4 regions of the Tardiphaga alba genome follow, and region 2 is predicted to be linked to each of the others. Evidence: riboswitches for the same ligand, from Rfam matches in the RefSeq annotation. Region 2 holds a riboswitch; each other region holds the start of a gene.

What was found. A riboswitch is a leader RNA that binds a small molecule or an ion and turns the genes downstream of it on or off. The one in region 2 is predicted to bind cobalamin.
Region 1: it holds a riboswitch for cobalamin, as region 2 does, so the genes downstream of both, RPMA_RS02025 (TonB-dependent receptor) here and RPMA_RS21295 (TonB-dependent receptor plug domain-containing protein) in region 2, are expected to answer to the same signal.
Region 3: it holds a riboswitch for cobalamin, as region 2 does, so the genes downstream of both, RPMA_RS13915 (TonB-dependent receptor plug domain-containing protein) here and RPMA_RS21295 (TonB-dependent receptor plug domain-containing protein) in region 2, are expected to answer to the same signal.
Region 4: it holds a riboswitch for cobalamin, as region 2 does, so the genes downstream of both, RPMA_RS02020 (TonB-dependent receptor) here and RPMA_RS21295 (TonB-dependent receptor plug domain-containing protein) in region 2, are expected to answer to the same signal.

What each region holds. Positions count from the first base shown of each region.
Region 1 is NZ_CP036498.1:416,309-418,505, forward strand. It holds gene RPMA_RS02025 (TonB-dependent receptor) at 1-896, opposite strand, end outside; cobalamin riboswitch at 1,251-1,456, opposite strand; gene RPMA_RS02030 (DUF3526 domain-containing protein) at 1,543-2,197, opposite strand, start outside.
Region 2 is NZ_CP036498.1:4,456,980-4,459,176, forward strand. It holds gene RPMA_RS21285 (O-acetylhomoserine aminocarboxypropyltransferase) at 1-262, shown strand, start outside; gene RPMA_RS21290 (alpha/beta fold hydrolase) at 267-1,049, shown strand; cobalamin riboswitch at 1,088-1,284, shown strand; gene RPMA_RS21295 (TonB-dependent receptor plug domain-containing protein) at 1,362-2,197, shown strand, end outside.
Region 3 is NZ_CP036498.1:2,920,805-2,923,001, reverse strand. It holds gene RPMA_RS13920 (nitroreductase) at 1-579, shown strand, start outside; cobalamin riboswitch at 678-885, shown strand; gene RPMA_RS13915 (TonB-dependent receptor plug domain-containing protein) at 998-2,197, shown strand, end outside.
Region 4 is NZ_CP036498.1:413,360-415,556, reverse strand. It holds gene RPMA_RS02025 (TonB-dependent receptor) at 1-380, shown strand, start outside; cobalamin riboswitch at 632-832, shown strand; gene RPMA_RS02020 (TonB-dependent receptor) at 940-2,197, shown strand, end outside.

The DNA of each region.
Region 1 (2,197 bases), 1.8 Mb from region 2:
GTCACCGGATTGGCGACGTAGCTTTCCGCGTTTCGCCAGTGACGATGGACATCCATGTAGTACAACACGTTGCGCACAGATACGCCGTCGGTCACGTTCCATTCGGTGCGGATCTGGTTCAGGTTGTCCTTGTAGTGAACGATGCCGTCGCTGAAATTGTAGTTATTGAAACGGGTGGAATCGAGAATGCGTCCATTGACCAGGGGTGTTCCCCAATAGCGCTGCGGCTGTACGTCGGCATAGTCGCTGAGGAAGGTCCAGGTGACGTCCTCGTTCTGCTTCACCTGGATGGCAGCATGCACGGAGACATTTGAATTGTTGCCGCGATCGACCCAGCCGTCGGAGAGATTGCCTGTGGCAGTGATGCGATAGGCGACGTTTTCGCTCACCGGGCCGCCGCTATCGACCGCGATACGCTTGGTCATGTTGGTGTCGAACGAAATCGCGGCCTGGTTGGTGGGTATCCAGGTCGGCAGTTTCGACACCACATTGATGGCGCCGCCGATGGCGCCGGATCCGTACAGCACAGAGGCCGGCCCACGCAGCACCTCGATGCGCTCTGCGGACCACGTGTCATAGGGGAAAGTCGCTGTTCCCTGGCCGACATAGAGTTGGGTGCCGTCATAGATCGTCATGACGGAACTGGAGCCGGTGAAGCCACGTGCGCTGAAAGCGAGGCCGCCATTGCCAAGCGAAGGATTGGCGGTGATGCCGACCGCATTCTGCGTCACGGCGTCATTGATGTTCTGCTGGCCGCGCTCCGACATGGTCTGCGCGGAGATGACATCGACGCTGGCGGGGGTCTGCAGGCGGGTGAGGCCGAGACGGCTGCCGGTCGGCGCGGTGCCGGTGAGATTCAGCGTCGGTGCGGCGAAAGCAGGGCCGGTCGGCGTCACAACGGGCGCTGCCGTGGTCGCAGCGGCATTGCGTTGCGGACGCGCCGCGCGGCTTGCATTGCCGGTGGTGGCGCGGCGTGCGCGCTGCGGCTGGGGGATGGCTGGACGACAACAGGATCGAGCGTCTGGCTCGGCTTTGCATCCTGCGCGGTGCCTTCGGCGGACCACATGAGGCACGGCAGTGCGACGGTGCAGAGGAGAAACTGGCGCCGGAACGACGCGGCGGAGGAAACGGAGGTCATTTGCAAAAAAGGACTCGCGATAACGTGGCACGTCACCGCAAACCAAGCCGCTCTGCACCCGCTGACGAACGCAACTCGACTTCCATCAGGACACCCCGCCCAATGTGCTCGCGTGTGACCACGACTGACGGCAGGTCTCCTGGCTCGCGGGTCATTGCCTTGCGCCGCCTTCCCGGATCGAAATCCAGTGGCTCTTGGCGCAGGCTCGCCGCTTACAGTTGCGGGGGCAGCCGCGGAATCGGTTCGCGCAACAAGCGTTGCGCGGGCCTCACCGCATTCCCTATTGGTCCCGAAGGAACCGTCATGCTCACGTTTGGGTGATGTTGACGAATGTGTCAACGCACGCGCGGATCGATGGCGCCTTTATGGCCATTGGTGTGTGGATCATGCACCACTCGCTCGCGTTACACGATCTGGCCATGGCGTAGTCTGCGCATCGCAAAGATTGCGATAATGAAGCTCACAAGCAGCAGTAGCGCCGCGCGGGACGCGATGCGCCACGCGGTTGTCGTGGTCGCTGTCTCCTGCCGCTGCCACACTGGCAGCGCAGTCATCTCGGCACGCGTCGTCGCGCGGTCTGTTGCGATCTTCGGCGCGAAGAATGCGCGCCAGCCGTTGTGGAAGGCTTCCGTCTGGTTCTTGAAAGCGACGAAACGGCGGGAATCGTTACCCGCTACGAGATTCAGCGCCTCATTGACCAGGATCGCGGGTGACAGGAAGCCAATCAGATCCACCAGTTTCTGCTGTTCCAGCAATTGATGGTCGAACTGATTCAACAACGGCTCAACCTGTGCGTCGACGCGTTGCTTGGCCAGGAAGAAAGCGCGCATGCGGGGCGGGACCTCAATGCGACCGTCCTTCACTGCCAAGGTCTCGGGATCCGAGGCATAGCGATAGTCCGTGCTGTACATGTCTTCATACTCGCGCAGCGCATCGGCGGTCACCACGCGTGTGCGACTGGCAAGCTCGGTGCGCGACGGCGCCGGGCTGATGGCGCCGACGACGAGATTCATCACGATGGGCAGGATGAGGACGAGGAACGTCCAGCCGGAGATCAGG
Region 2 (2,197 bases):
CTCCTTCGGCATCAAGGGCGGTCGTCCCGCCGGCCGCAAATTCATCGAGGCGCTGAAGCTGACCAGCCATCTCGCCAATGTCGGCGATGCCAAGACGCTGGTAATCCATCCGGCGTCGACCACGCATCAGCAGATGGATGCCGAACAACTCAAGGCCGCCGGCATCGGCGAGGAACTGATCCGCCTTTCGGTCGGTATCGAGGCCGCGCAGGATATCATCGACGATCTCGCGCAGGCGCTGCGCTTCTCGCAGAAGGGCTGAGCCGATGCAGATCACAGTCAACGGTCACGACACCTTTGTCGCCAATGGCGGCCGTGTTTTCGATCCGTCGCTGCCCGTCGTGGTGCTGCTGCACGGCGCCGGCTTCGACAGTTCCACCTGGGCGCTGCATACGCGCTGGTTCGCCCATCACGGCTATGCCGTGCTGGCGCCGGATCTTCCCGGCCACGGCCGCAGCGGCGGCGACGCGCTGACCACGATCGGCGACCTCGCCGACTGGACCGCGGCACTGATCACGGCCGCCGGCGCGAAGAATGCGCGGCTGATCGGCCACTCCATGGGCTCGTTGATCGCCGTCGAAACCGCGGCGCGCCACCCCGACAAGGTCACGCGCCTCGACCTGCTCGGCACGGCGGCGACGATGACGGTCGGACCGGATCTCCTGAAGGACGCCGAAGCCAATGCCCAGTCGGCCATCGACATGGTGTCGATCTGGGGCCTCGGCATGCGCGCCGAGCTCGGCGGCAGTCTGGCGCCCGGCCTATGGATGCATACCGGCGCGCAGCGGGTGCTGGAGGCGACGAAGCCCGGCGTCCTTTATGCCGATCTCAATGCCTGCAATGCCTACCAGAATGCCCTCGCTGCCGCCGCTGAGATCAAGGTCCCCGTCACTTTGATCTTGGGCGAACGGGACATGATGACCCCCGCCAAGGCCGGCAAGGCGCTCGCCGCAGCGCTCGGCGATGCGCGTACGGTGATTCTCCCCGCCACCGGCCACATGATGATGATCGAGCGCCCCGACGAGGTGCTGGCCGCCTTGCGCGGCTAGATCGACGGAAGCCAGTTGCGCAGCGCTGCGCACTGTGCTTCCTGTCATCCGTTATCGGTGCCTCCGTCAGGAGGTGAAACGGGAATGCGGTGAGGGGAGATATCCTCCAATGCCGCGGCTGCCCCCGCAACTGTCAGCAGTTCGTCCGAAGCCACACAGCCACTGAGCATCGCTCGGGAAGGCGGCCCCGGAGATCACTGCGAGCCAGGAGACCGGCCGATAATCTGTCTATATCGCGTTCGACGGTGGGTCGACGGAAGGTTTTCTATGTCTATCCGAACAATCGCTGCAGGCACTGCGGCGATTCTTGCTATGTCTGCGCATGCCGCGCAGGCGCAATCCAATTCTGAACAATTGTCTGAAGTCGTCGTCACTGCAAACCGCACGGCGGAACCGCTGAGTGCCACCGGCAGCGCCATCAGCGTGGTGTCGGGCGAGACGATCGCCACGTCCAATCCAGGCTCGCTGGTCGATGCGCTGCGCAGCGTCCCCGGCATCGACATCTCCGAAAACGGCGGCCCCGGCGGCACCGCCAATGTGCGCATGCGCGGCGCCAATACCGGCCAGACACTGGTGATGATCGACGGCATCCGCGTCAACGATCCCACCGCCGCTTCCGGCGATTTCGAATTCGCCATGTTCGCGCCGTCGGCCATCGATCGCATCGAAGTGCTGCGCGGCCCGCAAAGCGCGCTGTACGGCTCCGACGCCATGGGTGGCGTGGTCAATATCATCACCAAGAAGGGCACCGGCCCCGCGCAATTCAACGTCCGCACCGAAGCCGGCAGCTACGGCACCGTGGTCACGCAAGGCTCCATGGTCGGCTCGCAGGGTCCGTGGTCCTACGCCTTCACCGCCGGCGGCCAGCATTCGAACGGCTTCTCGCGCTACGGCTACCGCATCCCCGCCATCGAGGCGAAGTATCCGAATCTCGAACGCGACGGTTTCGATCGCGTCGGCGGTTCAGGCCGCATCGGTTATGATGCCGGCGAAGGCATCCGCCTGGAGGCCGGCACCGTGCAGTCGTTCACCCGCGCCGCCTATGATCCCGGCAGCGGCACCTATCCGGACACGGGATCGTCCACCGACCGCCTGCTGCAGACCATCTATGGTCGCGTCGGCATCGACTCCTTCGGCGGCGTACTGAC
Region 3 (2,197 bases), 1.5 Mb from region 2:
GCGATGCGCGCGCCGTCGTCGATGAATACGCAGCCATGGAATTTCTACGTCATCACCGGCGAGCCCCTGAACAAGATCCGCGCCGGCAATACCGAGCGCATGGTCGCCGGCATTCCGCAGTCGCGCGAATTCCGCACCGGGCAGCCATTTGCAGGCGCGCATCGCGACCGTCAGGTCGGTGTTGCCAAGCAGCTGTTCGCAGCGATGGGGATCGCGCGCGACGACAAGGAGATGCGGCAGGACTGGGTGCTGCGCGGCTTCCGCCAGTTCGATGCGCCGGTTTGCATCATCGTGACTTATGACCGCGTGCTGGACGGCAGCGACGATACGCCGTTCGATTGCGGCGCCGTGGCCACCGCCCTCGTCAATGCCGCCTGGTCGCGCGGGCTCGGCGCCGTCATCAACAGCCAGGGCATCATGCAGTCGCCGGTGGTGCGCGAGCATGCGGGGATCGCCGACGACCAGATCATCATGAAGAGCATCGCGCTCGGCTGGCCCGATGACACATTCCCTGCCAATGCCGTGGTGTCCGAGCGCAAATCGGTGGCGGAAGCGACGCGGTTCGTCGGCTTCACATAATGTGGCGAAAGCGGACAGCGCGTGTTGCGAGGCAAACACGATCAACAGGGATGCCGTCCGGCATCGCTCTGCTTCTCTTGACACCCCGCTACCATCATCCTTAACGTGCAGCCGACGGTCCCCCGCAAGGGATTAAAAGGGAATGTGGTGCGAGGCGCGTTGCGACGGGCCTCAATGCCATAGCTGCCCCCGCAACTGTAAGCGGAAAGCCTCTCATCAGATGCCACTGGGAAACTCGGTCCCGGGAAGGCGATGCGGAGGCGACGACCCGCGAGCCAGGAGACCTGCCGTCAATCGTGGTCACACGCGAAGATGTCGGTCGGGGAGTACAGACATATGTTCATCGGAGACTCCCAGAGTCTCACGTGAACCTCGTTCGCTGTGACGTGCCACTGACGTCACCACCGAGGTTTCACTCATGTCGTCCGCCTTCCGTCCATCGCCCACTCACGGGCGCTTCCTGCTCAGCTCCTGCATCCTTGCGCTGTCGCTCGGTGCTGGCGCCGCGCAGGCCCAGCAAATCGCCTCGCCGAACCTTCTGCCTCCCGTCGAGATCGTCACGCCCCGGCCGAATGCCGCAACGGCGCAGCCGGCGCAGACCCGCACCCGGCGCGCCGCCCGCCGGCCTGCGCCCCCTGCGGAGACCGTCACGGCCGCACCAAACCCCTTCCCGCCCGTGGTGATCAGCCCGACCGGCATCGCGACCTCCGTCGATCGCGTCGCAAGCTCGGTCAGCGTCGTCACGCAGAAGGACATCGAGACCCAGCAATATCGCGCGGTGCCCGATGTGCTCGCCACCATTCCGGGCCTCAATGTGGTGCAGACCGGCGGCCCCGGCGGCCAGACCTCGGTGTTCATGCGCGGCACCAATTCCAACCACACCAAGGTGCTGATCGACGGCATCGATGTCGGCGATCCCTCGACGCCGAACGGCGCGTTCGACTATGCGAACCTGCTGACAGCGAATGTTCAGCAAATCGAAGTGCTGCGCGGCCCGCAAAGTGGCCTCTATGGCTCCGATGCGATCGGCGGCGTGATCTCCGTCATCACCCGCAAGGGCGAAGGCCCGGCCCGCGTCTCCGGCACATTCGAGGCCGGCTCGTTCAACACCTTCAACCAGAATATCGGTCTCAGCGGCTCGAAGGACAATGTGAACTACGCCTTCAGTGTCGCTCATCTTCATGCCGGCGATGTCCCCGTCACGCCGCAGCAGTCGCTGCCACCTGGTCAGCGGGCGATCGGCAACAATTACGACAACAAGACCATTTCCAGCAAAGTCGGCGTCGATCTGAACGAGAACCTGACCATCAATTCGGTGCTGCGCTACACCGATGCGCTGCTCTATTTCACCGGCGACGACTTCAACTTCCCGAGCGCACCCAATCCCACCCAGAGCTCGCACGCCGTGCAGCAATTCGCCACCCGCGAGGAAGCCGTGTGGACGGCGCTGGATGGTCGCATCCGCAGCTATTTCGGCGTCAACTATTCGAACAACAACCGGTTTGACCGTTCGCCCACATCGGCAACGCCGAGCAGCAGCACCGGCGACCGGCTGAAATTCGACTGGCACACGGTGGCGGAGATCACACGCGGCAACAACATCGTCGTCGGCGCGGAA
Region 4 (2,197 bases), 1.8 Mb from region 2:
ATGCCAACACAACCTTCCTGCAGGCGCAGTATGATGAGTTCAGACAGCCTAGCGGCGTCAATTTTGCTGGCAATGTCCCGCAGAACGTGCCGCTGAATGTCTCCAATATCTGGGCGACATGGGACTTTGCACCGAACTGGTCGGCCAATGCCGGTATCCAGATCGTCGGCAAGACCTATGCCGATGCGGCCAACACGCTGGCGCGCCCGACTTACAATGTCGTCAATGCGGGCGTGCAGTGGAAGCCCGATACGAACACCACCGTCTCGCTGCGCGTCTACAACCTGTTCGACGAGATCTACGCCGTCTCCGGCGGCACCAATCAGTGGGTGCTCGGCATGCCGCGCACGGCGCAGCTTGCGGTGAATGTGAAGTTCTGATCGCGCCAGCTGTCATCCCCGCCTAGCACGCCGAAGGCGTGCACGGAGCGGGGATCCAGTACACGCTGTCGCGAAAGCTCCATCACGAAAATCCGTGTCTACTGGATCGCCCGGTCCTAGCGCGCAATTGCGCGCACGGCCGGGCGATGACAGTGCGAGTTGTCCCGCAGTGGGAGTGATGCGCCGTTTCAACACCGCGACAACAACTCACCATACCACTCGTCTGCGAATTGACTCATTCCAGATTTTCACCCTAACGTGATCGCGACGGTTCCTTCCGGGGACCAAAAGGGAATGCGGTGAGGCTCTTTGTTGATAGAGCCGATTCCGCGGCTGCCCCCGCAACTGTAAGCGGCGAGCCTTCGCCACATGCCACTGGGCCCCTAGCCTGGGAAGGCGGTGACAGGCACCGACCCGCGAGCCAGGAGACCTGCCGTCAGTCGTGGTCACACGCGAGCACATTGGGCGGGGTGTCCTGGTGGAAGTCGCATCATCGGTCTGAGGACCACGGGCGGCTTTGTTTGCGGTGACGTGCCACGTTATCGCGAGTCTCAAGCCGATGTCGTTCCATCCTTCCGCATCCAGACGATGCCACCTGCTCCTCTCCTCCGTCGCGCTGTCCTGCCTGCTCTGGCCCACTGAAGGCTGGACGCAGACAGCACAACGCAGTCAGACGCTCGATCCTGTCGTCGTGCAGCCGTCGGCCACGCAGCCACGCGCCCGCCGTGCCGCAACCGGCAACGCCGCGCGCAATGTACGCTCGCGCCAGCAGCGCAATGTCGCCGCGACGACTGCTCCGCCGGTTGCGACGCCAACTAGCCCGGTCTTCGCAGCACCGACGCTCAATCTCACCGGCACCACGTCCACCGGCAGCCGCCTCGGCCTGACGCGCCTGCAGACGCCGGCCAGTGTTGAAGTGATTTCGGCGGAGACCATGGCCGAGCGCGGCCAACTGAATGTCGTTGATGCCGTGACCCAGAATGCCACCGGCTTCACCGCCATCGGCGAACCCGGCAATGGCGGCATCGCCTTCTCGACCCGCGGCTTCGCCGGCAGCGGCTCCGTCACTTCTCTCTATGATGGCACCCGCCTCTATGTCGGCGCGGGTACCGTCAATTTCCCGTTCGATACCTGGACCGCCGAGAAGATCGAAGTGCTGCGTGGCCCGGCCTCGGTGATGTATGGCGAAGGCGCCATTGGCGGCGCCGTCAATGTGGTCTCGAAACTGCCGCTCTGGATTCCGCGCAACCAGGCCGAACTCTCCATCGACACCAACATGACACGCCGCATCGCGCTCGATAGCGGCGGGCCGATCAACAAGGACGTCGCCTATCGCATCGCCGTCACCGGCAATGCCAGCGACGGCTGGATTGATCGCGACAACCAGTCGAACATCGCGCTGCATGCCGCCGTACAGATCAAGCAGAACGAGGACGTCACCTGGACGCTGTCCACCGACTATGGCGACCGGCATCCGTCGAAATATTTCGGCACGCCGCTGATCAACGGCCAGCTCGATCCGGCGACCCGCTTCAAGAACTACAATGTCAGCGACAGCACCATCCGCTACCAGGACAGCTGGAGCCAGGTGAAGACCGAATGGCAGGTGGCCGACGGCATCACGCTGCGCAACACGCTCTATTACATGTATGCGAAGCGCCACTGGAAGGAGGTCGAGATCTACGGCTTCAATCCCGGCACCGGTCAGATCGACCGCAGCGACTATCTGGAAATCTTCCACCAGCAGCAGCAAGTCGGCGACCGCATGGACGCCACCTTCACCGGCCACCTGTTCGGCATGGTGAACACCTTCGTGG